One region of the Pseudoduganella sp. jia 12 genome, then DNA from elsewhere that is predicted to be linked to it. Evidence: predicted binding sites of a transcription regulator. Region 1 holds the regulator's gene; each other region holds the start of a gene.
The links. Region 1 encodes LexA, which represses DNA repair genes until DNA is damaged. Its sites were predicted from a motif close to ACTGTATNNNNATACAGT; they were not measured.
Positions count from the first base shown of each region.

Region 2: the regulator LexA is predicted to act here: its motif matches at 2,129-2,146, upstream of ACY65G_RS02740 (PA0069 family radical SAM protein).
Region 3: the regulator LexA is predicted to act here: its motif matches at 1,412-1,429, upstream of imuA (translesion DNA synthesis-associated protein ImuA).

Region 1 is NZ_JBUXKP010000013.1:112,824-122,769, reverse strand. It holds gene ACY65G_RS25485 (DUF47 domain-containing protein) at 8-634, opposite strand; gene ACY65G_RS25480 (replicative DNA helicase) at 701-2,086, opposite strand; gene rplI (50S ribosomal protein L9) at 2,380-2,832, opposite strand; gene rpsR (30S ribosomal protein S18) at 2,866-3,156, opposite strand; gene priB (primosomal replication protein N) at 3,189-3,479, opposite strand; gene rpsF (30S ribosomal protein S6) at 3,494-3,880, opposite strand; gene lexA (transcriptional repressor LexA) at 4,195-4,911, shown strand; gene ACY65G_RS25450 (pepsin/retropepsin-like aspartic protease family protein) at 5,023-5,886, opposite strand; gene ACY65G_RS25445 (cystathionine gamma-synthase family protein) at 5,890-7,131, opposite strand; gene purF (amidophosphoribosyltransferase) at 7,272-8,792, opposite strand; gene ACY65G_RS25435 (CvpA family protein) at 8,832-9,335, opposite strand; gene ACY65G_RS25430 (SPOR domain-containing protein) at 9,356-9,946, opposite strand, start outside.
Region 2 is NZ_JBUXKP010000001.1:660,909-670,854, forward strand. It holds gene ACY65G_RS02730 (gamma-glutamylcyclotransferase) at 1-94, shown strand, start outside; gene ACY65G_RS02735 (hypothetical protein) at 99-608, opposite strand; gene ACY65G_RS02740 (PA0069 family radical SAM protein) at 899-2,023, opposite strand; gene ACY65G_RS02745 (DUF2760 domain-containing protein) at 2,264-2,845, shown strand; gene ACY65G_RS02750 (Hsp70 family protein) at 2,842-4,734, shown strand; gene ACY65G_RS02755 (Hsp70 family protein) at 4,731-7,571, shown strand; gene ACY65G_RS02760 (tRNA-uridine aminocarboxypropyltransferase) at 7,572-8,294, opposite strand; gene ACY65G_RS02765 (methyl-accepting chemotaxis protein) at 8,314-9,915, opposite strand.
Region 3 is NZ_JBUXKP010000021.1:6,974-16,919, forward strand. It holds gene ACY65G_RS29460 (Y-family DNA polymerase) at 1-754, opposite strand, end outside; gene imuA (translesion DNA synthesis-associated protein ImuA) at 684-1,391, opposite strand; gene ACY65G_RS29470 (extracellular catalytic domain type 1 short-chain-length polyhydroxyalkanoate depolymerase) at 1,500-2,561, opposite strand; gene ACY65G_RS29475 (PRC-barrel domain-containing protein) at 2,730-3,440, shown strand; gene hrpA (ATP-dependent RNA helicase HrpA) at 3,639-7,769, opposite strand; gene argA (amino-acid N-acetyltransferase) at 7,835-9,145, shown strand; gene ACY65G_RS29490 (oxidative damage protection protein) at 9,202-9,474, shown strand; gene rpiA (ribose-5-phosphate isomerase RpiA) at 9,571-9,946, opposite strand, start outside.

The DNA of each region.
Region 1 (9,946 bases):
GCGACGCTTACGCGTTCTCGACGATGATGCCTTCGATGATGTTGGCCACGTCTTCGCAGCGGTCGGTCACGGTTTCCAGGATCTCGTAGATCGCCTTCATCTTGATCAGGTTGCGCACGTCCGGCTCGTCGCGGAACAGCTTGGACATGGCGGCGCGCATCACGTGGTCGGCGTCCGACTCCAGGCGGTCGATCTCCTCGCAGATGCCGACGATGTCGCGGGCATTGTCCATGTTCGACAGCAGGCCTACCGCATCCTTGACCTTCTCGCAGCATGCCAGCACCAGTTCGGCGAGGCGCTTGGCTTCCGGCGTGACGGCGTGCAGGTCGTACAGCGACACGGTCTGCGCGGCGTCCTCCATCATGTCCAGGATGTCGTCCATCTTGGTGATCAGCTTGTGGATGTCATCGCGGTCGATCGGCGTGATGAACGTCTTGTGCAGCAGGTCCACCGTGGTGTAGGTGATCTTGTCGGCCTGTTTTTCGATACTCTCGATCGCGTGCACGCGGTTTTCCAGGTCATCGAAATTGGTCATCAGGCCCAGCATTTCTTTCGCGCCCTTGACGCACAGTTCAGCATGCTGGTTGAACAGGTCAAAGAATTTGCCCTCGGTGGGCATCAGGCGTCCAAACATTTTATTCTCCGTTGGTTGATTCGGGGGTGCTGCCGGGACCGCCGCTCTAAGCGGTCCCTTTTTATATCAGTCGCCCTGGTAGATCGACAGGTTACCGGTGTAGTTGCCGAACTTGGTGTACATGCCCATCCACGTGAGGCGGATCGCGCCGATCGGGCCGTTACGCTGCTTGCCGATGATGATCTCGGCGGTGCCCTTGTCGGGCGAATCGGGGTTGTAGACTTCGTCGCGGTACAGGAAGATGATCACGTCCGCATCCTGTTCGATAGCGCCGGATTCGCGCAGGTCGGACATGACCGGACGCTTGTTGGGCCGCTGTTCCAGTGAGCGGTTCAGCTGCGACAGCGCGATCACCGGGCAATGCAGTTCCTTCGCCAGGCCCTTCAGCGAACGCGAGATTTCGGAAATCTCGGCGGCCCGGTTGTCGCCGGCCTGCGAGCCCGTCATCAGCTGCAGGTAGTCGACGATGATCAGGCCCAGCTTGCCACACTGGCGCGCCAGGCGGCGCGCGCGCGCGCGCATCTCGATCGGGTTCAGCGCCGGCGTCTCGTCGATGTAGAGCTGCGCTTCGTTCATTTTCTGGATCGCGTGCGTGAGACGCGGCCAGTCTTCGTCGTTCAGCTTGCCGGTACGCAGGCGATGCTGGTCGAGCTGGCCAACGGAGCCCAGCATACGCATCGCCAGCTGTGCGCCGCCCATCTCCATCGAGAACACGGCGACGGGCAGGCCCGCTTCGATCGCGACGTTTTCGCCGATGTTGACGGAAAATGCCGTCTTGCCCATCGACGGACGGCCCGCGACGATGACCAGGTCGCCCGGCTGCAGGCCGGACGTCATCTTGTCCAGGTCTGCAAATCCGGTGGGCACGCCCGTGATCTCGCTGCCGCTGTCGCGGCTGTACAGTTCATCGATGCGCTCGACCACCTGCGTCAGCAGCGGCTGCACGGCTGTCCAGCCCTGCGAGCCCCTGGAACCCTGCTCGGCGATCGCAAAGATCTTCGATTCCGCTTCGTCGAGCATCTGCTTGACTTCCTTGCCCTGCGGGCTGAACGCGTTGCCGGAGATTTCATCCGCGACGGTGATCAGCTTGCGCAGCACGCCGCGGTCGCGCACGATCTCGGCATAGCGGCGGATGTTCGCCGCCGACGGCGTGTTCTGCGCCATCGCGTTCAGGTATTGCAGGCCGCCCACTTCGTCGGCCTTGCCCAGCATCGTCAGTGCTTCGAACACGGTGATCACGTCCGCCGGCTTGCCGCCATTGATCAGGCGGATCATCTGTTCGAAGATGATCCGGTGGTCGTAGCGATAGAAATCCTCCGCGTGCATGAAGTCGGCGATGCGGTCCCAGGCGGCGTTATCGCGCAACAAACCGCCGATGACCGATTGCTCGGCTTCGATGGAATGTGGCGGGATACGGAGGGAATCGACTTGCGGGTCGGATGGGGCATTCATGGCGCGCATTATACCTGCATAAGCAGGCCAGAGTTCATAATGGTTGGCAAGATCGCTGCCCTGGAGGCAGCTTTGTGACAGCTCGATGACACCCTCGCAGCTCTGTTATAGCAGCCAAATGTCAGGCCTGTCGCCCTTCACGCGGCAGCGAAACAGCGCGTTCCGACACATGCTTCGGGTGCGGTTCGCGGGCTGCATGCAGGGCCTCGCGACGCCGGCGCCGGCAATAAAAAAGCCGGGCGAACCCGGCTTTTTTAATGTACGACGATCTTACCGAGGAAATATCCCGGTAATTAAGCAGCTTCGCCCACGACGGCGACGGTCACGTCGACCACCACGTCCGTGTGCAGGGAAACCGACACCGGGTGCTCGCCGGTGGTCTTCAGCGGACCGTTCGGCAGGCGCACGGCAGCTTTTTCCACGGCGAAGCCGGCTTTGGTCAGCGCTTCGGCGATGTCGAAGTTGGTGACGGAGCCGAACAGGCGGCCATCGACACCGGCTTTTTGCGACACGGTCACGGTCATGCCGTTCAGCTTGTCGCCCTGGCCTTGTGCGGCTGCCAGCTTTTCAGCGGCGGCTTTTTCCAGGTCGGCGCGCTTGGCTTCGAACTCGGCCACGGCGGCCGTCGTGGCACGGCGTGCCAGCTTTTGCGGGATCAGGAAGTTACGTGCGTAGCCGTCCTTGACCTTCACCACGTCGCCCAGGTTGCCGACGTTGATAACTTTTTCCAGCAGAATGATTTGCATAATGTTCTCCAGTTCTATCTGTACTGCTGCCGATTAGGCGTGGTGCAGATCGGTGTACGGCAGCAGGGCCAGGTAGCGCGCGCGCTTGATCGCGGTATCCACTTGACGCTGGTAGTGCGCCTTCGTGCCGGTCAGGCGTGCCGGCATGATCTTGCCGTTTTCCTGGATGAAATCTTTCAGGGTGTCGACGTCTTTGTAGTCAACTTGCTCAACGCCAGCGGCGGTGAAGCGGCAGAACTTCTTACGCTTGAACAGCGGGTTCTGCTGTTTGCGCTTTTCTTTCAGCTTGGCTTTGTTTTTGTCGAACTTTTTACCGAATGCCATTTTAGGCTCCTGTATTTAAATATTGTGTCGCTTCACGCGGCACGAAAATCAATGATGTGAAAAACCAGGCTCTTGCTGTTGCGGCTTTTCCTGGCGAGGAACCCCGAGAATTCGTAGGCCCCTCCCAGTGGCGCGCTGCTGAAACGGCCTGAAATCTCTCCCGCGGCAAGCGCGGCGATTTCAAATTCCGTCTGGCGGGCGATGCCTGCCTCGATCTGCTGCGAACTGTGCTGCAATATTGCATTCACGATCGGCAGCCCGGCGGGGGTATAACGTATGACTTCCCGCTCGGTGATCAGGCCAGTGAACTTCAGCTCGTTCAGCAAGACTCCAGGATTTAGGCTGCAGCAGCTGCCGGAGCGGCCGCGGCTTCAGCGCGGTGGCTCTTGGCGGCGTCTTCACGCTGGACCGACTTCATCATCGGCGAAGGAGCGGTTTCCGCTTTCTTCAGCTTGACGGTCAGGTGACGCAGCACGGCATCATTGAATTTGAACGCGGTTTCCAGTTCGACCAGAGTGTCGTTGTCGCACTCGATGTTCAGGCAGATGTAGTGTGCCTTGGCCAGTTTCTGGATGGAGTACGCCATTTGACGGCGGCCCCAGTCTTCCACGCGGTGCACGTTACCGCCGCGCGAGGTCACGCTGGCTTTGTAACGTTCGATCATCGCGGGCACTTGCTCGCTCTGGTCCGGATGGACGATAAATACGATTTCGTAGTGACGCATGCAAACTCCCTTAAGGACTGTTGATAGCCCACCCCGGCGTCAAGACGGGTGTGGGAAGAGGTAAGCCCGCAAGCATAGCAGGTATTTTGAGCGCTGGCTAGCCGCCAGCCTGGGCGCCGACGGGCTCGCAAGGGCTGTGCAAACGGGTAACGAGCATCGGGTTTTTTGCAACATTTCCCGCAAATTGGCGCTTGCCGCCGGTTTTCATGAAATATTTCTGCGCCTGAATCGTGTTTCCTCTTGCATTCGCACAGACACTGTACAAAAATACAGACTGTCTATATCCACAGCTATTCTTTACAGCTCATCGCACCATGATCAAGCTCACCGCAAGGCAGGAACAAATTCTCAACCTGATCAGGGATGCCATCGACACCACCGGCTTCCCGCCAACGCGCGCCGAGATCGCCGCCGAATTGGGTTTCAAATCGGCCAATGCGGCCGAGGAGCACCTGAAGGCGCTCGCGCGCAAGGGTGCGATCGAAATCACGGCCGGCACGTCGCGCGGCATTCGCCTGCTGGGCGACCGCGCCGCGCGGGCCGCGTCGGGGCCATCGGCGCCGGCGGGTGCACCCGGTTCTGGTCATGGGGCCGCGCATGGTACCGCGCATGGTACCGATTACATCCCGCAGGTGCCGGCGGCGCTGCTGATGCAGCTGCCGTTGATCGGCCGCGTGGCTGCCGGCTCGCCGATCCTGGCGCAGGAAAACCTGGAAAAAACCTACAGCGTCGACCCGGCCCTGTTCTCCGCGAAACCCGATTTCCTGCTGAAGGTGCGCGGCGAATCGATGCGTGATGTGGGCATCATGGATGGCGACCTGCTGGCGGTGAAGAAGGTGGACAGTGCCAAGAACGGCCAGATCGTCGTGGCCCGCATCGGCAGCGAAGTCACGGTGAAGCGCTACCGCCGCACCGGCTCCACGATCGAACTGCTGCCGGAAAACCCGGACTTCAAGATCATTACCGTGAAGCCCGAAGATGAATTCGCACTGGAAGGCCTGGCGGTCGGTCTGCTGCGCGCCTGGCACTGACATCCCTTCTGTCGCGCCCGCTTGCAAGGGCGGGCACGGCGCCTGATGTCGGCTGCCCTGGCCGGCACCATCCACATCATGCAGCGCTGCGACCGTGTCGCGGCGCCTGCCTTATCGCTCAACCTCACGAACCTGCCCTCCCGTCGGCCGCACCGCCACCCTGCCCCTGGCCTGGTCCACATGGATCGCATATTGGCCGAAAAAGTCGGCGCCAAGGATGCCGTCTGGCTGGAAGAAGCCTGGCAACGGCATCAGGTAGGGCGTGATCGCCGCCCCGCCGGGCAGCGAGACCGATACGAAGCTGCATGGCTTGTCCGGCCCGAACGCGTCGCACGGGGCCGGCCTGTCTCCCTGCTTTTCCACGGATTGCGGCTTGGCGATCGAGATGCTGGCGGCCGAATCGAACACGAGCCGATAGCGGGCCCGGTCATTCGACAAGGTCGCGACGATGCCTTCATGCACCCGCTCATAAGGAAGCGGCCGCCAGCCCGGGCCCGGATCGAGTGGCGCGCCGAAGCGCAAGGTGCGGGCGGACTGGTCGTACACGAAAGGCTGCCTGGCAAAGAGACCGAGGCCGACGACGGAGTGCGGCGGCAGCCCGGCACCATCGCCGATGTGCAGGCCCCACGCCTCGTACGACACGCCCGTCACCTCGCCGAACGATACGCCGTTGACGACGAGGTCGGGAATGACGAACTCCTCCTCCTCGCGCACCTCGCCGGTCAGGTCGGCGCTTCTTAACTTGCGCCCCGTGAGTTTCAGGCCGGGTATCTCGGCCATCACGTCGCGCGTCAGGTGCAGCGTACGGGACGAACCGGTGTCGAACGTGAACGGAAAGACCTTGCCGGCGATGGCCAGCTGCGCCACGGGGATGCCCTTTTCCAGCGCCAGCGGCACCGAGACTTCAGCCTGCGCGGCTGTGGCGGCAAACAGCGTGGCCAATGCGGCGGCGGCACCGATCCAGTGCTGCCTCATGCCTCATGCATCCAGCGCTTTGCGGAAATCGTCGACCAGGTCATCGGTATCCTCGATGCCCACCGATACGCGGATCAGCGATTCGGCGATGCCCATCGACGCGCGGCGCTCGGCTCCCATTTCGTAGAAGATCGTGTGCGCGACCGGGATCACCAGCGTGCGGGTGTCGCCCAGGTTCGACGCGGGCACGGCGATCCGCAGGCGGTTCAGGTAGTCGAAGCAGTCGATGCCATCCTGCAGTTCAAAACTGAACAGCGAGCCATGGGCCTTGAACAGGTCGGTCGCGATGGCGTGCTGCGGGTGCGACGGCAGGCCCGGGTAATGCACGGCGGCCACGCGCGGATCGGCTTCCAGCATCTCGGCCAGCGCCCTGGCATTGGCGCACGTGCGCTCCATGCGCAGCGCCAGCGTTTCGGCACCGACGGCAATGTGGTGCGCAGCTTCCGGGCCCAGCGAAGCGCCGAAGTCGCGCAAGCCCTTGGCGCGCACCTGCGTGATGCCCCACATCGCCGGCGCCGCCTTCTTGTAGTTCTCGAAGATGTTCGGGTAGCGGTTCCAGTCGTAGGTACCGGTATCGGTCAGGCTGCCGCCCAGCGCGTTGCCGTGGCCGGCGATCGATTTCGTCAGCGAATTGATGACGAGGCCGGCACCCACCGCTTTCGGACGGAACAGGTAAGGCGTGGTCATCGTGTTGTCGACGATGTACAGGATGCCCTTTGCCGCGCACAGCGCGCCGATGCGCTCCAGGTCCGCGATCTGGGTGCGCGGATTGGCGATCGTTTCGACGAACACGATGCGCGTATTGTCCTGCAGCGCGCTTTCGACATTCGCCACATCGGTCGCATCGACGAAATCGACGGCCACGCCCTGCCCGGCCACCGTCTGCCACAACGAGTTGGTGTTGCCGAACAAGAAGGACGACGAGACCACGTGGTCGCCGGCCCGCAGCAGTGCCTGGAACACGGCGCCGATCGCGCCCATGCCCGTGGCGAAGCACAGCGTGGCGACGCCGTCTTCCATCTTGTTGATTTTTTCTTCCAGCGCCGACACGGTCGGGTTGCCCTGGCGGCCGTAGCGGAAGCCCGGCTCGCGGCCCTGGAATACCGAGGCCAGTTGTCGCGCATCCGTATAGCCGAACGCGACCGACGTGTGGACGGGCTTGTGCAAGGAACCCTGCTCGATGGTCTTCTGGCGGTCGCCGTGCAGGATCGTGGTGGTAAAACCGTAGTTTTTCTTGTCGTTCATGTCTTATCAGAATAGTTGCCAAGAACCGGGGTCTGACCCCGGTTTCAGGAAATGTTTCCGAAAACCGGGGTCTGACCCCGGTTTTGGGAAACGTTCCAAGATTTCGGGCAATAAAAAGGGCTCCGCGAGGAGCCCGTGATTTACGCTTCGGTCATGGCCGCATTCAGGTTCAGGTGGTTGCGCGCGGCGTCCTCGACTTTTTCTTTCGGATTGTGGCGCGCTTGCTCGATGCGGTCCAGATAATCGGCCGAGATGTCGCCCGTGATGTACTTGCCATCGAAGCACGACGCTTCAAAGCTCGTCAGTGCGGGATTGACGTCCGAGATCGACCTTTTCAGGTCTTCCAGGTCCTGGTAGACCAGCGCGTCGGCCGTGATTTCCTTGCACACTTCCTCGACGGTGCGGCCGTGGGCGATCAGTTCGTCGCGGGTCGGCATGTCGATGCCGTACACGTTCGGGTACAGCACCGGCGGCGCGGCGGAAGCAAAGATCACTTTCTTCGCGCCGGAGTCGCGCGCCATCTGCACGATCTCGCGGCTGGTGGTGCCGCGCACGATCGAGTCGTCGACCAGCAGCACGTTCTTGCCCTTGAATTCGTCGCCGATGGCGTTCAGCTTCTGGCGCACGGACTTCTTGCGCAGTGCCTGGCCCGGCATGATGAAGGTGCGGCCGATGTAGCGGTTCTTGATGAAGCCTTCGCGGTATTCCTTGCCGAGGCGCAGCGCCAGCTGGATCGCGGCCGGACGCGACGAGTCGGGAATCGGCATGACGACGTCGATATCGTCCGCCAGGCCTTCGCGCTTGATCTTCTCGGCCAGGTATTCGCCCATCTTCAGGCGGGTGCTGTAGACGGAGGCGCCGTCGATCACGGAATCGGGCCGGGCCAGGTACACGTACTCGAACACACACGGGTTCAGCGACGGATTGTCGGCGCAGATGCGGGCATGCAGCTTGTTGTCGGCATCGACGAACACGGCTTCGCCCGGCTCCACGTCGCGCACGAAGCGGAAGCCGGCGCCTTCGAGCGCCACGGATTCCGACGCCAGCATGTATTCGGTGCCGTGCTCGGTTTCATTGATGCCCAGGCACAGCGGACGGATGCCGTGCGGATCGCGGAAGCCCAGCAGGCCGACATCGGCGATCTGCGCCACGGCCGCATAGCCGCCCTGCACGCGGCGGTTCAGTACCGTGACGGCGTCGAACAGCGTGCCCGCATCCAGCGAATAACCGGTGGTGGCGCGCATGATCTCGTGCGCCAGCACGTTCAGCAGCACTTCCGAATCGGAGTCCGTGTTGATGTGGCGGCGGTCGTTCTTGAACATCTCGGTCTTGAGCTGTTCCCAGTTGGTCAGGTTGCCGTTGTGCGCCAGCGTGATGCCGAACGGTGCATTGACATAGAACGGTTGCGCTTCCTCTTCCGACGACGAGCCGGCCGTCGGGTAGCGGCAGTGGCCGATGCCCGAATTGCCCATCAGCGAACGCATGTTCCGTGTACGGAACACGTCGCGCACGAGGCCATTGGCCTTGTGCATCGAGAACATGCTGCTGTGATTCGTTGCGATACCGGCCGCATCCTGGCCGCGATGCTGCAACAGCAGCAGCGCGTCATACAGCAGCTGGTTGACAGGTTGATGGGAAACGACGCCGACAATGCCACACATATTGTGCTCCTGAACAGGGTGCTGCTTGAGTAAGAAATTCTAAAATTGCACGTGCTGCGCCACGGCAGCGGGAAGGAACGGTTTCACGGTGCGCACGCCCGTTTCCGCATAGGGGGAGAACAGTGCCTCCCGCCAGAAGTACTGCTGCGGGATCGACGTCATGCCACACAATATGACGCCCGCCAGCACGATTACAAGCCCGCGCCCCAGCCCGAACAGCCCCCCGAGGCCGCGGTCGGCCAGCGACATGCCACCGGCCTCGACAAGGGCCGACACGGCCATCGACAGCAAGCCCATCAGGATGCGCACGCCGATGAAGAGTGCCAGGAACGCGACGATCAGCCGCACGACCTCGCCGGGGATCGCTGGCGGCAGCATGGCGGCCAGTTCGGCGGCATAGGCGTTGGCAATCACAAAGGCCACGACCCAGCCCAGCAGCGACAGCATTTCCTTCATCAGGCCGCGCAGCAGGCTGACAAGGGTCGACGTGCCCAGCACGAACAGCACCACGTAGTCAAAGATCGTTACAGCGGGAATCGTCACGGCAGCGCCACAGCGTCACGTCAGGCCGGGCTCAGGCTGCCCGACAGGCCGATCTTCTGCAGCCTGGCCTTGGCCTTTTCCGCTTCCTCGCGGCTACCGAACGGCCCCACCTTCACGCGGGTCAATTCGCCCGACGGCGATTTCTGCGTGAACGACTTGATGCCCGCATCGCGCAGCCTGCCCTGCAATTCCTCGACCTTGTCCTTCGCGGCCAGTGCGGCCACCTGGATCACGAAGCGCCCCGAGTCGGCCGGGGCCGGCGCGGCCTTGCCCTCCAGCAGCGCCAATGCGCGCGCGGCGTCATCCGTTTTCGGAACGGGCTTCGCTTCGGGCTTCGGGTCAGGCTTCGATTCGGGCTTCTTCGGTTCCGGTTTGGCTTCGGCCACTTTCTTCGGCTCCGGCTTCGGCTTCGGCTCGTGCCAGCTTTCCACCTTCGGCTCGTGCTTCGGTTCGGGCTTGTGCTCGGCCAGCTTCGGCACTTCGGCCCTGGGCTCGACCTTCGGCAGCGGGCGCGGCGGCGGCGAGACCACCGGCGTGTTGTCTTCCGGCTCGACGATTTCCTCGCTCTGGTCGAGCGCTTCGGCCTGCGCCGTCTTGGCGTCGATGGCGGC
Region 2 (9,946 bases), on a different contig from region 1:
CGTGCACCTGGCGCACGCGCTGCGCGCCATGGGACACGAAGATGAGCATGTTTTCGCGATCGAGCGCCACTTGCAGGCGCTTGCTGGCAGATAAGCCTTCAGCGCGCGGTCGATATGGCGCCGCTGGGGCCGGCCCTGGAACCTTCAAGCAATTTGCGTATCCTGGAAAGGCCCATTACGGAGCCCTGGAGCAGCAGCATGGAATCGGCGCATGGCAACACCGTGACCGCATTCTTACGCCACCGCAGCCAGCGCGGACCGACGGGCGTGTAGCGAATCGCGCCGTTGCCCATCGCCGTGATCATGTAGCTCGACGCCAGGATATGTTCGCGGATCGATCGCGCGACGCCAGTCGTGCCGCCGCTCGTGCGTATCGTCATTTCCGCGGGCAGCATCGCATACGACGCCGGGATTGCCCCGATTGCCACCGCCAGCAGGACCGGCAGCAGTGGCGCTGCCGGGGCCAGGAAATAGAGCAAGGCCGATATGGCCAGCAACCCGGCTGGAAGCAGCATCGCATAGGAAACCAGCCGGCTCGTGGATTGGAACGGCCAGAAGTAACGCCACACGGGATGGCAAATGACGATCCTGGATGTAGAGATGAACATGATTTCCTCCGCGGGCAGCACCTTGCCGCACAGGCGTCGGGCTGCCGATAAATTAGTTCCAATAGGAAATAATTTAATCATGGGCATGGGTGTGCCACTCTGATAAATATCAAATGTTGATAATAGGAAATTCCATCCAGGCCCGGCATCCTGTCAGGAAGTTGCGTCGAAGTTGCATCGCAAGTTGCGTTGAACGTTGCGTTGGACGTTGCGTTATTGCGCAGACCCGTTCAAGAACATTGTCACCAACCTGCGCCAACCAGATCACCGACTAGCAAGCAAAGCGACCATCAAAACAGGCTCAACTGCCCTACTGCCTCGGCCTGCTTCGCCTTCGTTCCCGTCGGCGGCACGACCAGTGGCCGCCGGAACCGCGTGCAGTCGAGCTGCCTGAACCGGTTGCCACGCCCCGCCATGCCGCAACGCTGGATGGCTTTTTCCACCCGCTGGCGGATCAGGTCCGCCCACAGGCCCTGGCCGCTCATCCGCGTGGCGAACGACGCGTCGTAATCCTTGCCGCCATGCATTTCGCGGACGCGGTTCATCACGCGCTGGGCGCGGTCCGGGAAGTGGGCTTCCAGCCATTGCTGGAACAGGGGATTGACTTCCCATGGCAGCCGCAGCACCACGTAGCTGGCCTGCACTGCGCCGGCGTCGAATGCCGCTTCGATGATCTTCTCGATTTCCGGCTCGGTGACGAACGGGATGATCGGCGCGACCGACACGCCGACCGGGATGCCCGCTTCGGTCAGCGTGCGGATGGCGCGCAGGCGGCGCTCCGGCGCGGCGGCGCGCGGTTCCAGCGTGCGGGCGATCTTCGGATCGAGCGTGGTCAGCGTGATCGACGCGGCGGCTAGGCGTTTTTCCGCCATGGGCGCGAGGATATCGATGTCGCGCTCGATCAGTGCCGATTTCGTGATCAGCCCCACCGGGTGCCGGCATTCCTGCAACACCTCGAGCACGCGGCGCGTGAGCTTCAGCTCGCGCTCGACCGGCTGGTAGGCATCGGTATTGACGCCCAGCGCGATGGGTTCCACCGTGTAGCCGGGCTTCGACAGCTCGCTGCGCAGCAGGTCCGGCGCGTTCATCTTTGCAAACAGCTTGCTCTCGAAATCGAGCCCCGGCGACAGGCCCAGGTAGCTGTGCGTGGGCCGCGCAAAGCAATAGATGCAGCCATGCTCGCAGCCCCGGTACGGGTTCAGCGAAACGCCGAAGGGAATATCCGGCGACTGGTTGCGCGACAGGATCGATTTCGCCGTTTCCTCCGTCACCTGGGTGCGCCACACCCGGGGCTCCTCTTCCTCGCGCAGCCAGCCATCGTCGAACGTTTCGCGCACGTCCAGCTCGTAGCGCCCCTGCACGTTCGTGACGGCGCCGCGCCCCTTCAGCGCTTTCAGCGAACGGGGCATGGACATGACCTGCCCGGCCTGGGCATCGAGGTTCGTGGCGAGGTTACTTGAAAACAAGTTACTGGTGGTGAAGTTATCTCGGTGCATGGGGAGCTCCAGCGTTTCACTATAACTGTATGTATATACAGTATTCTAGGCCCGTTTTCAAGGGCATGCAACTGCCGCACGTGCGTTGGCAGTTCCTCAACTGGTATGATTCGCAATTGTTCGTCCGGTATCACCCGGCCCCCACCCTACAAACCCGATATGACTACGACTACTCCGTCCTTCCTGGCGAGGATCCCGCTTGCGTTCAGCGCCTTCTTCAAGACGCTCGGTGACGCCGAATTCGCCGCCCGGTTCCAGAACGACCAGGTCGGCCCGGTGGCTGCCCCGCCGCCGCCGGCCCCTGCGCCCGCTCCGGCTCCCGCACCCGTGGCTGCACCGGTGGCCCCGCCGCTGCGCGAAGCGACGCCGGATGCGGCGCTGCAACTGCTGTCGCTGCTCCAGCGTGAAGCGCGCCTGATCGACTTTACGCAGGAAAACCTGGCCGGCTACTCGGACGCCGACATCGGCGCCGCGGCGCGCGTGGTGCACGAAGGCTGCAGCAAGGTGCTGAAGGAACACTTCACGATCGAACCGGCCCGCGCCGAAGCGGAAGGCAGCCGCGTGACGCTGGAGGAAGGCTTCGATGCCGCCGCCGTGCGCCTGACCGGCAACGTGGTCGGCAAGCCGCCGTTCAAGGGCACGCTGAGCCACCGCGGCTGGCGCGCCACGGCCGTGCGCCTGCCGAAGCTGGCCGAAGCGCACGACGCGAAAGTCCTGGCCCCGGCGGAGGTGGAACTGTGAGCGACAACAACAACAACAACAACAACAACAACAACAACAACAACACGCCGCGCTTTGCGATCGGCATCGACCTGGGCACCACGCACAGCGCGCTGTCCTATGTGGACCTGGCGGGCAGCGATGGCGAAAAGACGCAACAGTCGGTGCTGGGCGTGCCGCAGCTGACGGCGCCCGGCACGGTGGAAGACCTGCCGCTGCTGCCTTCGTTCCTGTACCTGCCGCACCCGGATGAGTTGCCGCCGGGCGAACTGGCGCTGCCGTGGAGCTCGGAGGGCGAAACCTCGGTCGCCGGCGAGATGGCGCGCAGCCGCGGCGCCACCACGCCGATCCGCCTCGTGTCGAGCGCGAAGAGCTGGCTGTGCCATCCCGGCGTGGACCGCCGCGCCGCGATCCTGCCGAACGACGCGCCGGAAGAAGTGACGCGCGTGTCGCCGCTGGAAGCCTCCACCCGCTACCTGGCGCACCTGCGCCAGGCATGGAACACCGCGCACCCGGATGCGCCGTTCGGCGAACAGGCCGTGACGGTGACGATCCCCGCCTCGTTCGACCCGGCCGCGCGCGAGCTGACCGCCGAAGCGGCCCGCGCCGCCGGCTACGAAGCCGTGACCCTGCTGGAAGAACCGCAGGCCGCGCTGTACAGCTGGATCCAGGGCAGCGAAGGCCGCTGGCGCAAGGAAGTGCGCCCGGGCGACATCATCCTCGTCGTCGACGTGGGCGGCGGCACCAGCGACTTCTCGCTGATCGCCATCACCGAGCGCGATGGCGTGCTGGAACCGCACCGCGTGGCCGTGGGCGACCACATCCTGCTGGGCGGCGACAACATGGACCTCGCCCTCGCCCACCTCGTGGCGCGCAAGCTGGCCGCCAATGGCACGCAGCTCGATCCATGGCAATTGCGCGCGCTGACCTACGGCTGCCGCGCCGCCAAGGAAAACCTGCTGGCCGACGCCAGCGCCGCAACCTGGCCGATCGTGGTGCCGAGCCGCGGCTCGAAGCTGATCGGCGGCTCGATCCGCACCGAGCTGACGCGCGACGAAGTGACGGCGTTCATCACCGACGGCTTCTTCCCGAAGGTGGAAGCGTCGGCCCGACCGGCCGTGCGCACCCGCGCCGGCCTCACGCAACTGGGCCTGCCGTATGCGCAGGATGCCGCAGTCACGCGCCACCTGGCCGCTTTCCTGGGCCGCCAGAAGGGCGCGACGGCCGACGTGCCGGGCTTTGCCGGGCTGCAGAATCCGGACCACTCGTTCCTGCACCCGAGCGCGGTGCTGTTCAACGGCGGCGTCTTCAAATCCGAACTGCTGGCCCGGCGCGTGATGGACACGATCAACGACTGGCTGTACATGGAAGGCGCGGAAGCGGCACGCATGCTGGGCGGCGCCGACCTCGACCTCGCCGTGGCGCGCGGCGCGGCCTACTACAGCTACGTGCGGCGCGGTGCCGGCGTGCGCATCCGCGGCGGCACGGCCCGTTCGTACTACGTGGCGGTGGAATCGTCGATGCCGGCCATTCCCGGCATGGAACCGCCGATCCAGGCGCTGTGCGTGGCGCCGTTCGGCATGGAAGAAGGCAGCGAGCTGGAACTGCCGGGCCAGGAATTCGGCCTCGTCGTCGGCGAACCGGTGCAGTTCCGCTTCTTCGGTTCCTCCACGCGCCGGCAGGATGCGATCGGCACCGTGCTCGATTTCTGGGGCCCGGACGAACTGACGGAACTGAACGAGATCCACGCCGAGCTGTCGCCGGAAGGCCGCCAGCCGGGCGACGTGGTGCAGGTACGCCTGCACGCGCATGCCACCGAGGCGGGTACGCTGGAACTGCTGGCGGTGGCCGATGACGGCCAGCGCTGGAAGGTGGAGTTCGACGTGCGCGGCACCGCCGAAGGGCAATGACACCCTACCTGGTCAGCATCGACCTCGGCACCACCAACACGGTGCTGGCGTACGCGGCGCCCGGCGCCACCGAGGTGCAGCTGCTCGAGATCGACCAGCTGACGGCGCCCGGCGAAGTGCATGCCGCGCTGCTGCTGCCGTCGAACCGCTACCACCCGGCCGAAGGCGAGCTGGGGCCGGCCGAACTGCAATTGCCATGGGTGCAGGCCGACGTGGCAGGCGTCGAACGGTTCGTCGTCGGCCGGCTGGCCCGCACGCTGGGCGCCCAGGTCACCGGGCGCTACGTGGCCAGCGCCAAGAGCTGGCTGTCCCATCCCGGCGTCGACCGCACGGCGCCGATCCTGCCGTGGGGTGCGTCCGACAGTGCGCCCGACGGCGTGCCGAAGGTGTCCCCCGTGGCCGCCAGCGCCAGCTACCTGGCGCACCTGCGCGGCGCGTGGAACAACCGCTTCCCCGACCACCTGCTGGAAGACCAGCGCATCGTGCTGACGGTGCCCGCGTCGTTCGACGAAGGCGCGCGCGCGCTGACACTGGCCGCGGCCAAGCAGGCCGGCCTGCACGGCGTGCGGTTGCTGGAAGAACCGCAGGCGGCGCTGTACGACTGGCTGTACCGCCACCGCGCCACGCTGGCCGGGGAACTGGCCGATACGCGCCTCGTGCTGGTGGCGGACGTGGGCGGCGGCACCACCGACTTCTCGCTCGTGCAGGTACGGGTGGCGAACGGCGAACCCGTGCTGGAGCGGATCGGCGTGGGCAACCACCTGATCCTGGGTGGCGACAACATGGACCTCGCGCTGGCGCACCTGGCCGAATCGCGGCTCGCGCCGACGGACAGCCCGCAGCGCCTTTCGGCTGGCCGGCTGGCGCAACTCACGGAGCGCTGCCGCGCCGCGAAGGAACAACTGCTGGCGGCCGGTGGCCCGTCGCAGGCCAACGTTACGCTGCTGGGCAGCGGATCGAAGCTGATCGGCGGCAGCCGCTCCGTGACGTTGACGCGCGACGACGTGGCACAGGTCGTCGTCGAAGGCTTCTTCCCGCTGAACGCCGGGCAGGACGATGCGCGCCGTTCGCGCGGCGGCATCGTCGAATTCGGGCTGCCGTATGCCAGCGATGCCGCCGTCACGCGCCATCTCGCCAGCTTCCTGCGCCAGCATGCGCAGGCTGCGCGCGCCGCGCTCGGCATCGGGGACGACACCACGTTCCCGGTGCCCGACACGCTGCTGCTGAACGGCGGCGTGTTCCGCGCCGAAACGCTGGCGCGGCGGCTGGCCGATACGCTGTCCGGCTGGCGCAGCCAGCAAGGGCTGGGACAGATCAAAGTGCTGCACAACGATAATCCGGACGTGGCCGTGGCCCGCGGCGGTGTCGCCTACTCGCTGTCGCGCCAGGGCATGGCGCCGTCGATCGCCGGCGGCTCCGCGCGCGCCTATTACCTGCTGCTCGATGCCGACAAGGCGCCGGGCGTCAAGCGCCGCGCCGTGTGCCTCCTGCCGCGCGGCGCGCAGCCGGGCAGCGAGGTAACACTGGCCGACCGCACGTTCGGCCTGCGCGTGGGCCGGCCCGTGCGCTTCCATCTCGTGTCCACCGTGGCCGACCTGCGCCATGGCGCCGGCGACCTGGCGGATCTCGATCCGGCCGACTACGTGGCGCTGCCGGCGATTTCCACCGTGCTGAAGACCGACGACACGAAGGTGCCGAAGGAAGTACCCGTGCGGCTGGCGGCGGCGCTGTCCGAGGTGGGCACGCTGGAAGTGCATTGCGTGGAAGCGGCCAGCGGCCGGCGCTGGCTGCTGGAATTCCAGTTGCGCGGTGCGGAAGAAGAAGCGGTCGAAACGCAGGAACCGGCGGCACCGCCGCCGCGCTTCGCGGAGGCGGTCGAAAAGATCGACCGCATCTTCGGTTCGCGCGTGCTGCACGTGGAAAGCAAGGAAGTGCGCCAGCTGCGCGGCCAGCTCGAACAGCTGCTGGGCAGCCGCGAGCGGTGGCCCACGCCGCTGCTGCGGCACCTGTTCGACGCGCTGATGCAGCGGGCCAAGGGCCGCCGCCGTTCGCCCGAGCACGAGCGCGTGTGGTTGAACCTGGCCGGCTGGTGCCTGCGGCCCGGCTTCGGCGCCCCGCTCGACGACTGGCGCATCGGCCAGCTGTGGGCGCTGTTCGACAGCGGTGCGCAGTACTTCAAGGACAGCCAGGTACGCGCCGAATGGTGGACGCTGTGGCGCCGCGTGGCCGGCGGCCTCTCCACCGAGATGCAACTGCGGCTGCTGGACGACTTCGCCTTCAACCTGCAGGCCAGCGCCGCGGAGCGCGGGACCCGCCCCGCCACGCTGGTGGACGGCGGCGAGGAAGACATGCTGCGCCTCGGCGCCTCGCTGGAGCGGATTCCGGCGGCCTACAAGGCGGAGATCGGCGACTGGATGATCGGCACGATCGGCAAGCTGCCGACGTCCGGCCCGAAGTTCGAGGCGAAGGCCGCCGCCAGCTTTACCCGCTACCTGTGGGCGCTGGGCCGCGTGGGCGCGCGCAAGCCGTTCCATGGCAGCGCGCACGAAGTGGCGCCGGCCGCCTCCGTGGAAGCCTGGCTGGGCGTGATCCTGAAGCTGGACTGGAAGAAGATCGAGCCGGCCGGTTTCGCCGCGGCGCACCTGGCGCGCATGACGGGCGACCGTTCGCGCGACATCAGCCCCGCCCTGCGCGAAGAAGTGCTGCGCCGGCTGACGGGCGTGGGTGCGCCGCCGACGTGGAGCGCGATGGTGCGCGACGTGGTGGAACTGGACCAGGCCAGCGAACAGCGCATGTTCGGCGACGCGCTGCCGCCGGGGCTGAAATTGATCAGTTGATCATTTGATCAGTTCATCAGTTGAGCGACTGAGCGGCTGAGCGGCTGTTCGTTCACGGCCGGCGGCGGCCAGTGCCTGCTGCTGGCCGACGAAGCCATCGAATGCCGCGATCAGCGGCGCGAAGCGGGCTTCGTCCCCTTCCAGCTGGGCCAGCGCGAAGGCCGTGGCTTCCAGTGTCGACAACTGCCCCGGCGCATGCGCCTTGCGGATCAGGTAATGCGAAGCCGGCACGTCGCGCAGCGCCAGCCGCGGCAATGCCTGCAAGGCGGGATTCAGGTACAGCATCTTGCGGCTCTTGCGCCACGTGGCGTCGAGCACCACCAGCAGCACGTCTTCCGCCGCGGCCGCATCGAACGCCGGTGGCGGCGCGATGCCCAGCGAGCGGTCGCCCGGCGTCTCCGGATACAGCAGCACGGCGCGGCGCGGCCCCTTCAACAATCCATGCAAATCGCCGAACGTTTCCCCGACGACGAGCGTGCTGCCCGGCAGGCACAGATGCAGCAACCGCGCGCTGTTCTTGGCATTCGCGGTTTCCATCGGGTGCTGCAGGATCAGCACGGCGGTCGCGGCTGGAACCGGCCGGATCCAGCGGCAGATGCACGCGCTGGCGGCGCGCAGGCAGGTAGCGCACCGCGCTCTTCCCGGCGCATTGTCCACCGCGGTTTCTACAGCGGTTTCTACAGCGGTTTCTACAGCGTTTTCGACAGATTTTTCTCCATTCATGCGCGCATTGTAGCCCCGCTCAGGCCGGCAGCAAGTGCCTCGGTCCCGCATGATGGTCTTCGCGCCGGCGCGATGGCGGGTTGGTATCGAGGCGGAACACGGCCACCGCGTCGGACAGCCGGCCGGCCTGCTCCTGCATGGCTGCCGCGGCGGCGGCGGCCTGCTCGACCAGTGCGGCGTTCTGCTGCGTCACCTGGTCCATCTGCGAGATGGCCTGGTTGACCTGTTCGATGCCGTCCTGCTGCTGCGCGCTCGCGTCGGCGATGCCGTTCATGATCTGCGTGACCTTGCCGATGGCGGCCACGATGTCGCCCATCGCGCTGCCGGCCCGGTCCACCAGGGCCGTTCCGGCCTGTACCTTCTGCGCCGAATCGCCGATCAGTTCCTTGATCTCCCTTGCGGCCGCGGCCGACCGTGCCGCCAGTGTCCGCACTTCGGATGCCACCACGGCGAAGCCCCTGCCCTGCTCGCCCGCCCGCGCCGCTTCGACGGCCGCGTTCAATGCCAGGATATTGGTCTGGAATGCGATGCCGTCGATGACGGCGATGATGTCGACGATGCGGCCCGACGATGCGTTGATGGCTTCCATCGTGCGCACGACGTCGGCCACCACGGTGCCGCCCTGGCCGGCAATGACGGATGCGCCGTCGGCCAGCGTGCGCGCCTCGCGCGCGTTGTCGGCGTTCGAGCGCACGGCCGATGTCAGTTCCTCCATCGTGGCCGCGGTCTGCTGCAGCGCGCTGGCCTGTTGCTCGGTGCGCGACGACAGGTCGAGGTTGCCGGCGGCGATCTCCGTGGAGGCCGTGACGATCGCATCGGTGCTGTTGCGCACCTGCCCGACGATCGTCATCAGGCTGCCGTTCATCCGCTTCAATGCGCGCAGCAGCTGGCCCGTTTCGTCGCCATGCGTGGTATCGATGGTGCTGGTCAAGTCGCCCGACGACACGTTTTCGGCGACCTGCACGGCCTGGCGCAGCGGACCGGTGATCGTGCGCGTGAGCTGCCATGCGAACAGGATGCCGGCCAAGAGGGCGCCGAGGCCGAGCGCGACCAGCAGGTTGCGGCTGGCGGCATAGCTGGCACGGATATCGGCGGCGGTGGCGTCGAGCGCGGTCTGCTGCGTTTTCAGCAGGCTTGCCAGGGCGGCGAGGTAAGCTTCACGGGTGGTGTTCAGGTCGCCGCCGTAGATGCGCTGCGCGGTGGCGGTGTCGCCGGCGGCCTTGGCCGTCAACATGGTCTTGCGGATGTCCGAGTACGCCTTGCGGGCCACCATGACAGCGGCATGGCCGCTGCGCGATTCGGCGTCGACCAGCTCCGTGCCCAGCTGGTCCTGGATTTCCGTCGCCCGCTTCGACGACGCGGCCATCGTGGCCTCGATGGCCTTTTGCGCCGCCACGTCCGGCACCAGGAAGGCGGCGATGGTGCGCGCCGCGTTGACTTCGATGACCTTGTTCCACTCGGCCATCAGGCGTTCGTTGTGGACCCGCTGGGTCACCAGCTCGTCGGTCAGCCGGCTCGCGCCCTGCATGCGCGTTACGGCAGTGACCGTCATCACCATCAGAAGCGCCAGCACGAGCGCGAAACCGAGCGCGAGGCGCGCGCCGATCCGGAGATTGCCCATAATTGCCTCCTTGCATTATCTTTTCAGGCCA
Region 3 (9,946 bases), on a different contig from region 1:
CGCCGGCCAGCAGCAGGTCGGTGTTCTCGATGCGGCCGAACAGTTCCAGCTTTGCCTGGAAGGTCGTGGGTGCCTCGATCCAGCGGTACATTTCCGCCGTGTGGCCCAGTGCCGCATCGAGCACGTCGAGCAGCGCGCGGCCGCAGCGCCGCTGCAGGCCGGGTCTCGGCAGGCGCGACACGTCGCCCACCGACAGGCAGCCGATGCCTTCCAGCCAGGTCAGGTAGGGCCGCGCCGGCGGCAGCAGGCTGGCCGGCAGGCGGTGCAGCCGTGCCGCCATCTTGTCGAGCTTGATCGTGCGCCCTGCCCCGCTGCGCGCCAGCAGCCAGGCGCCGCGCGCCGTGGGCGCCACGCCCAGCACGGCGGTAAAACCCAGCGTGCGCAGGCTTGCCCGCACCAGTGCGCACAGGCGGCGAATGCCGCCGAACAGGCGCAGGCTGGCGCCCACGTCCATCAGCAGCGTGGCTTCTTCGCCTTCGGCCACCTGCGGCGTGAATTGCAGCAGCGCCATCGCCACCGCATGCAGTGCTTCCGCTTCGCGCCCGGGCGCGCGGTCGTGCAGTTGCGCATCGGGCGCCATCATCAGCGCACCGCCGCGGCGCATGCCCGGCAGGATGCCGGCGCGGCGCGCGTCATCCGATACGGCCAGCACCGCTTCGTGGTCCAGCACCGCGCTGCAGGTGTCAGCCGACCAGCTCGGGCAGAACACTTCGAGCGGGAGCCGGGGCAGGTGCAGGCCGATCCAGAGGCGCATGTCGTTGCAGCAAAGAAGGAGTAAGGGGCAGGAACAGCGGCGCATCGCGCTGCGGCCCCCGGCGTTTGACGAAGTCGATCTCGAGCCCGCCGGCGGCCGGCCGCAGCGCCAGCCGCAGCGGTGCCGGCGACGCATCCTGGGCCGCCGCCAGCGGCCGCATCAGGCAGAACAGCGTTTCGCTGCTTTGCGCCGCCAGGTGCAGCCGGCGCAACGCCTCGCTGCGCACATGCTGCTGCCACAGCAGCAAGGCGCCGCAGCAGCCGCTGCGCAGGATCTGTTCGGCGGCCCACAGCGCATCGGCGCTTTTGCCCGTGTTGCGGATCCAGACCAGCTGCGTGGGCGGAATGCCCAGCGCATCGAGTGCCAGCGCCTGCGGGGCGTAGGGCGGCTGCACCAGCACGATGGGCCGCTTCAATGCCGCCAGCGCCGGCTGCAGCAGGCGCATCTCGCCGATGCCGGGCTGTTGCAGCAGCAATTCCACCAGTGTTCCTGTCGGCCACCCGTCGCCCGGCAGCTGGGCCGACAGGACCGGGTGTCCGGTGTCGACGCAGCGGTCGTGCGATTGCGCCAGTTGCGATGCAAGCCAGAGTGACGGATGCAGGGCTTCCGGCGCCAGCAATGGAGCAGGCTGGGCCATAAGTGATGATGCCAAGAAATACTGTATGCCCATACAGTACTACCGATGGGACGTTTTGACAATGATATTTTGGCAATCGTGTGGCGCCAGCCTGGCCCGGCAGTTTTCCTATCGCCGGTGCTTGCCGAAAAACTCCAGCATCATCCGACTCGCATCCGGGCCTTTCGCATGGAAGGCGATCTGCGGATCGCCGCCGCTCCATGCATGGTCCAGCGTATCGACCCGCACCACGCGCAGCACCACCTTGCTGCCCACGTGGTAGTCGCGGATTTCATGCCCGCTGCGGGTGCCGCGCCGCGTCACCTTGACCGGTGCATCGGCGGGCACGCCGTTCAGCAGCAGGCTTTGCCGCACGAGCTGCTGCTGGTTCACCGCATGCACCACTGTATCGGCATCGCCCTGGATCAGGATCGCCGGCATCATCGGAAAATTGGCGCGCCGCGCCAGCACTTCGCGGATGGCCGGCTCGGTGTGTATCCCGCCGCCGTGGCGCATCACGCCCAGCGCGCCGACGGTGCCGTGGCCAACGCCGAACACGGGCCCGGAATGCAGGCCCACCGCCGCGAACACGTCCGGGAAATTCAGCGCCAGGATGTTGGCCAGGCCGGCACCGGCCGAGATGCCGCACGCATACACGCGGCGGCGGTCGATCGGATACTGGGTCAACACCTTCGCCAGGATCGCCGCCACCGGCTGCACGTCGCCGCCGCCGGCCTGCGTGGCGCGGTCGAACCAGCGCCAGCACCGCTGCGCATGCACGGTGACCGATTGCTGCGCATACAGCACCGCATAGCCCTTCTTTTCCGCCACCGTGTTCATGCGTGTGCCTTGCGCGAACTGGGTGGCCGTCTGCTGGCAGCCATGCAGCATCAGCACCAGCGGCATGCCTTTCGCCGGCACTTCGCCCTGCGGCAGGTACAGCCAGTACTGCATCTGCTGGGCGCCCGACGCGTGATGCCCGACCAGCCAGCGTCCCGGCGCCACCGGCGTGGCCGGCGGTGTGCGCACCCGCGGCGCCGCGACCGATGCCTTCTTCGCCGGCCGCTTGCGGACACTACTTTTCGGCAACGCCAGCATGGTGCCCATCATCTTCGCTGCCGCCTTCTGTTGCGCGGTACCCGCTTTCATCAACGACTTCACGAGGCGTGCCCCGGCACTTCGCTTGACCATGCTTCCTCCGTTATCGTCCAGGCTCCATGTAACGGACCCGGGCCACACTGTTGAACTCCGGTAAGGGCGCAAAAAATCCGCTTGCGCTATTCTGGCATGCGCACCGTCGGGCAATCGCACGGCGGACTTTCCACGACCGCATTACCCAATGCATCACAGGAGACCAACATGAGCTATCTCGACCGAGACCCGTTTGGCATTTACCGTGACCGCGACAATGACGGCCCGGGGCCGCACCTGATGGGTGCCGACACGCTGATGGGCGAAGACGTCTACAACCGCCAGGAAGAAGACCTGGGCGACATTAAAGAAATCATGATCGACATGCAGTCCGGCAAGATCGCTTATGCCGTGCTGTCGTTCGGCGGCATCCTGGGCATGGGCGACAAGCTGTTCGCCGTGCCTTGGCAGGCCCTGCAGCTCGATACCGTGAACAAGCGCTTCATCCTCGACGTGGCGAAAGAGCGCCTGGAAAATGCGCCCGGCTTCGACAAGGACCGCTGGCCCGACATGGCCAGCGCCGAATTCGGCAGCCAGATCAGCAGCTTCTGGGGCGGGGCCGCGCAGGCGATGCCGGGCCAGATGACTTCCACCGGCAGCGTGATGGGCAGCGGCAGCAGCACCATGCAGAGCGGCTCCAGCTTTGGCCAGAGCCAGTCGGGCAACCTGTCCGGCAGCTCGGGCAGCAGCATGGGCAACAGCATGGGCAGTGGCAGCGGCATGTCCAGCCAGAGCGGCAGCCTGGGCAGCAGCACCGGCCTGGGCAGCAACAGCCTGGACCTGGGCCGCGGCGATTCCGACCTGACCGACAAGAACGTCAACCAGGCTGGCGGCCTGTCGAACCAGAACACCAGTATCGACCCGAACAAGAAGTTCTAAGTACCAAGTGATCCGCCAAGCCTGCAATAGTCGCAGGCTACCGCGAATCCAACCAGCCTCAAGGGGCCTCGAGAAACCGTAGCGAGCAGGCGTCAGGGGTGGCTAAGAAGCGCAATCGTACTTTAGTACGATCGGTCCGCCGATGCGGAGCATCGCAGGCCGGCCCTGGCGTCGCGCAGTAGGTTTATCGAGGCCCTACTACCTCTGCATCGATTCCCACACCTTGAAGAGCCGCTTGACCGACACCGGTGCCGGCGTGCGCAACTCCTGCGCGAACAGCGACACGCGCAATTCCTCCAGCATCCAGCGATACTCCACCAGCTTCGGATCGGTATTCTTGCCGGCCGATTTGTCGCGCACCACGCGCAGGTAAGGCTGCGCGGCCTGGTGCCAGTCGGCCATGGCCTTGGCGTCGCGCGCGGGATCGCCACGCAGCTTTTCCAACCGCACGTTCATCGCCTTCAGGTAGCGCGGGAAATGCGCCAGCTGGGTGAACTCGGTATCGAGCAGGAAGCGCTTGTGCACCAGCCCCTTCAGCTGCTCCTGCATGTCGGCGGCGGCCTGCGGGTTGATGCCCTGCAGCCGCTTCGGCAAGCCGTGGAATTCCGTCAGCACCTGCGAAACCAGCCGTGCGATCTCGTTCACCAGCAGCACCAGGCGCGACTTGCCCTCGTCCTTGCGTTTGTTGAACGTGGCGGCGTCCGTGGGCAGCGGGTCCTGCAGGCAGGCGATGTCGATCGCCTTGGCGATGATCTGGTCGCGCAGTTCTTCCTGCGTGCCCATGCTCATGAACTGCATGCCCATCTGCTGCAGGTTCGGAATGCTCTTTTCCACGAACTTGATCTGGTCCTTCATCTGCAGCGCGAACAGCCGGCGCAGGCCGATGCGGTGCGTGCGCGCCGCCACGTTCGGGTCGTCGAACACTTCCAGGTCGCAGTGCGCGCCCTTGTCCACCAGTGCCGGGAAGCCGATCAGGGTCAGCTTGCCCTGCACGATCTCCAGCAGTTCCGGCAGCTCGCCGAACGACCACGACGTGATGTTCGTGTGCGCGGCGGCCGGCGCGGCCGCGGGCTGGGCCGATGGTGTGGAAGCCCCGGGCATGCCGCCCGCCTTCACCTCGCCCGCGATGCCGCCGTGCTTTGCACCTCTTTCCGCCCTGGCACCGCCGGACTGTCCGCCCAGTTGCGCCAGCGAAGCGGCGGATGCCGGCGGCGCATTCTCCGCCATCTTCTGGAAGCTCTGCCGCGCCTGCGCGCCGTACTCGGCCTGCAAAGTGGCGAGGTTGCGGCCCATGTCCAGCTGGCGGCCATGCTCGTCGATCACCTTGAAGTTCATGAAATGGTGGGCGGGCAGCTGTTCCGGCTTGAAGTCGCCGGTCAGCACCGTGATCGTGACCTGCTCGCGGATGTCGGCGATGATCGCGTCGATGAGATCGCCGCGGCCGAACTTGTCCGCCACGCGCTCGCAGAACTTCTGCGCATACTCGGGCAGCGGCACCATGTGCCGGCGCTGCTTCTGCGGCAGCGATTTCAGCAGCAAGTGCACCTTTTCCTTCAGCATGCCCGGCACCAGCCATTCGCAGCGCTCGCGCGAGAGCTGGTTCAGCGCATACAGCGGCACATGCAGCGTGACGCCGTCGCGCACCGTGCCCGGCTCGAAGTGGTACGTGAGCGCCATCTCCACGCCGGCGGCCAGCATCTTCTTCGGGAACAGCTCGGTCGTCACGCCGGCCGCCTCGTGCCGCATCAGGTCTTCCTTGACGAGGTACAGCAGCTTGGGCTCTTCCTGCGTGGCCTTCTTGTGCCAGGCTTCGAAGCCGGCGCCGTTGACCACGTCGTGCGGGATCAGCTTGTCGTAGAACGCCTCGATCAACTGCTCGTCCACCAGCACGTCCTGCCGGCGCGACTTGTGCTCGAGGTTCTCGATCTCCTTCACCAGCCGGTGGTTGTGCGCGAAGAACGGCGCGCGCGTATCGTAGTCGCCGGCCACCAGCGCATCGCGGATGAAGATCTCGCGCGCTTCCACCGGGTTGTGCAGCGCGTAGTTGATGCGGCGCTGGCTGTAGATCGTCAGGCCGTACAGCGTGGCCTTCTCGGCCGCCGTCACCTGCGCCGGGCGCTTTTCCCAGCGCGGCTCGCCCCACGATTTCTTCAGCAGGTGGGCGCCGATCCTTTCCAGCCATTCCGGCTCGATCTTCGCGATCGTGCGCGCATACAGCCGCGTGGTTTCCACCAGCTCGGCCGCCATCACCCACTTGCCCGCCTTCTTGCCCAGCGTCGAGCCGGGCCAGATATTGAACTTGATGCCGCGCGCGCCCAGGTAGCCGGGATCGTCCTCCATCTTGAAGCCCACGTTGCCCAGCAGGCCGGTGAGCAGCGCCATGTGCAGCTGCTCGTACGTGGCCGGCGACTCGTTCATGCGCCAGCCCTGCTCCTTCACCAGCGTGAGCAGTTGCGAATGCACGTCGCGCCATTCGCGCAGGCGCACCTGCGACAGGAAGTTGGCGCGGCAGTTGTCCTGCAATTGCCGGTTGGTTTTCTTGTGCGCGATGGCGTCCTCGAACCAGCGCCAGATCTTGATGTAGGAGAGGAACTCGGATTTTTCATCGGCGAACTTCTGGTGCGCCTGGTCAGCCGCCTGCTGGTGCTCGATGGGCCGGTCGCGCGGGTCCTGCACCGACAGCGCTGCCGCCACGATCAGCACCTCGGTCAGGCAGGTGAATTCCTGCGCGGCCAGGATCATGCGGCCCACGCGCGGGTCCAGCGGCAGCTTGGCCAGCTTGCGGCCCAGGTTCGTCAGCCTGTTGTCGTCGTCGACGGCGCCCAGTTCCTGCAGCAGCTGGTAGCCGTCGGCGATCGCGCGCGCCAGCGGCGGCTCGATGAACGGGAACGTCTCAACGTCCGTCAGGTGCAGGGATTTCATGCGCAGGATGACGGAAGCGAGCGACGAGCGCAGGATTTCCGGATCGGTGAACTTCGGCCGCTTGTTGAAATCCTCTTCCTCGTACAGACGGATGCACACGCCGTCGGCCACGCGGCCGCAACGGCCGGCGCGCTGGTTCGCCGCCGACTGCGCCACCGGCTCGATCTGCAATTGCTCGACCTTGTTGCGGTAGCTGTAGCGCTTTACCCGCGCCGTGCCCGCGTCGACCACGTAGCGGATGCCCGGCACCGTCAGCGACGTTTCCGCCACGTTGGTGGCGAGTACGATCCTGCGCTGGTTCGTGGTGCGGAATACGCGGTCCTGCTCTTCCACCGACAGGCGGGCGAACAGCGGCAGGATCTCCACGTGCGGCGGATGATGCTTGCGCAGCGCCTCGGCGGCGTCGCGGATCTCCCGCTCGCCCGGCAGGAACACCAGCACGTCGCCGGAGCCGATGCGGCACACTTCATCGACACCGTCGACGATGGCATCCATCAGGTCGCGCTTGTCCCGCGCGGCGGCGGCCGTGCGCTGCTGCGGCTTCGCGGCGTTCACCCCTTCCGGCAGCGTGACCGGCTCGCGTTCCACGGGCCGGTAGCGCACTTCCACCGCGTACAGGCGGCCCGACACCTCGATCACGGGCACCCGCGGCTTGCCTTCCTGGCTGAAGTGCCGGGCGAAGCGTTCCGCATCGATCGTGGCGGACGTGATGATCACCTTCAGGTCCGGCCGGCGCGGCAGCAGCTGCTTCAGGTAGCCCAGCAGGAAGTCGATGTTCAGGCTGCGTTCGTGGGCCTCGTCGATGATGATCGTGTCGTAGCCCTTGAGCATCGGGTCGGTCTGCGTTTCGGCCAGCAGGATACCGTCCGTCATCAGCTTGACGGAGGCGCCGCGGTGCAATGTGTCGTTGAAACGCACCTTGTAGCCCACGTGCTCGCCCAGCGGCGTGCCCAGTTCCTGGGCGATGCGCTTGGCCGTCGACGAGGCGGCGATCCGCCGCGGCTGCGTGTGGCCGATCAGGCCCTTCTGCCCGCGGCCCAGTTCCAGGCAGATCTTCGGCAACTGCGTGGTCTTGCCGGAACCGGTTTCACCCGACACGATGACGACCTGGTGCTTCGACAGCGCCTCGGCGATCTCGCGCCGCCGGCCCGAGACCGGCAAGTCTTCCGGGAACGTGATCGGCGGGAGAGGATTGCGGAACAGGCGCTCGGCCTCGCGCGCGGCAACCTGCTCGGGCGTGGGTTTTTCGCGCGCGCCCTGCTTCGGCGCACGCCTCTCGCCCGCGGCAGCCGGTGCGGGCTTTTCCCGTTGCGCGCCGCCGCGGCGATTGTCGCCCTGGCGTGGCGTGCTCGCTTCGTTCGGTTTCGGGGAAGAGGAGGAAGGGGACTGCTTGATGGCTTCAGACATTGTTTTTACGATGTTTTGCTGCGAGTTTTACGACGAATGGCGCGCAGCGAATTATAATGCGGCGCATGGAAAACCCCGTCGAATTCGTCCAGTGGCTGCGCTCCGTCGCGCCTTATATCCATGCCTTCCGCGGCAAGACTTTCGTGGTGGCCTTCCCCGGCGAACTGGTGGCCGCCGGCGCCCTGCCGGTACTGGCGCACGACCTGTCGCTGCTGCACGCGCTCGGCATCAAGGTCGTCGTCGTGTACGGTTCGCGGCCCCAGGTCGCCGAACAGCTCGCGCTGCGTAACGTCGAAGGCCGTTTCCACAACGGCATCCGCGTCACGGATACCGCCGCGATGGAATGCGCGAAGGAAGCCGCCGGCGAACTGCGCCTCGACATCGAGGCCGCGTTCAGCCAGGGCTTGCCGAACACGCCGATGTCGAACGCGGCGATCCGTGTCATTTCCGGCAACTTCGTCACGGCCCGCCCGCTGGGCGTCATCGACGGGGTCGACCTGGAACTGACCGGCGTGACCCGCAAGGTCGATGCCGAGACGATCCACTCGATCCTGGCCGCCAACGGCGTGATCCTGCTGTCGCCGCTGGGTTTCTCGCCCACCGGCGAGGCTTTCAACCTGACGATGGAAGACGTGGCCGTGTCCGCCGCGGTGGCGCTGCATGCCGACAAGCTCATCTTCATCACCGAGACCGAGATGCTGCGCGACCTGGCCGGCACCGAAATCCGCGAACTGTCGTCGCACATGGCCGAAGCCGTGCTGCAGGCGAATTTCCTGTCGCCGGAAAGCGCGTTCTACCTGCGCCACTGCGTGAAGGCCTGCAACAGCGGCGTCGAGCGCTCGCACATCGTGCCGTTCGCGATGGACGGTTCGGCCATGCTCGAACTGTTCACGCACGATGGCGTGGGCACCATGATCAGCCACGAGAACCTGGAAAGCCTGCGACCCGCCACAATTGAGGACGTTGGCGGGATTATCAAGCTCATCGAACCGCTGGAAGCGGATGGCACGCTCGTCAAGCGCGGCCGCGAGCTGATCGAACGGGAAATCAATTATTTTTCCGTCATCGAACACGATGGCGTGATTTTCGGCTGCGCCGCGCTGTACCCGTTCCCGGAAGAGAAAATGGCCGAAATGGCATGCCTGACCGTCAACCCCGAAGTGCAGGCGCAAGGCGACGGCGAACGCATCCTGAAGCACATGGAGAACCGCGCGCGCGCTTCCGGCGTCACGAAACTGTTCGTGCTGACCACGCGCACGGCGCACTGGTTCATCAAGCGCGGCTTCGTGCCCGCCACAGTGGATGCGCTGCCGAAGGACCGCCAGCGCATGTACAACTACCAGCGCAAGTCGCAGGTGCTGGTGAAGACGCTTTAAGCATTTTCGCCGGATAATTTACAATGCACGTTTCCGAACACTGAGGAGCACCCGCGATGGCCCGTACCGTCCACTGCATCAAACTGAACAAGGAAGCCGAAGGCCTCGACTTCCCGCCGTATCCCGGCGAACTGGGCAAGAGGATCTATGAATCCGTGTCGAAAGAGGCCTGGGCGGCCTGGCTGAAGCACCAGACCATGCTGGTCAACGAAAACCGCCTGAACCTGGCCGACGTGCGCGCCCGCAAGTACCTGGCCGCGCAGATGGAGAAGCATTTCTTCGGCGAAGGCGCCGACGAAGCCCAGGGCTACGTCCCGCCACCGGCGTAAGCACTGCTCCGCCCACGAAAAACGGCACCTCGGTGCCGTTTTTTTTCAAAAGTTGCTCGAAAAATGGGGACGTACCCCATTTTCCGAGCAACATTTTTACCAGCTCAGCGTCTTCACGCCTTCAGCCGTCCCCAGCAGGCACACATTGGCGCCGCGGGCGGCGAACAGGCCCACGGCGATCACGCCGACCATGCCGTTGATGGTGGTTTCCAGTGCGACCGGATCGGTGATCGACAGGCCGGCCACGTCGATCAGGTGGCCGCCGTTGTCGGTGACGAACGGCTCATCCGTACCCGGCTTGACGCGCACTTTCGGCTGGCCGCCCAGGGCCGCCAGCTGGCGGAACACGGCGTTGCGGGCCATCGGGATCACCTCGACCGGCAGCGCGAACTTGCCCAGCGTTTCCACGAGCTTCGAGCCGTCGGCGATGCAGACGAACGATTTCGACACGGAGGCCACGATCTTTTCACGC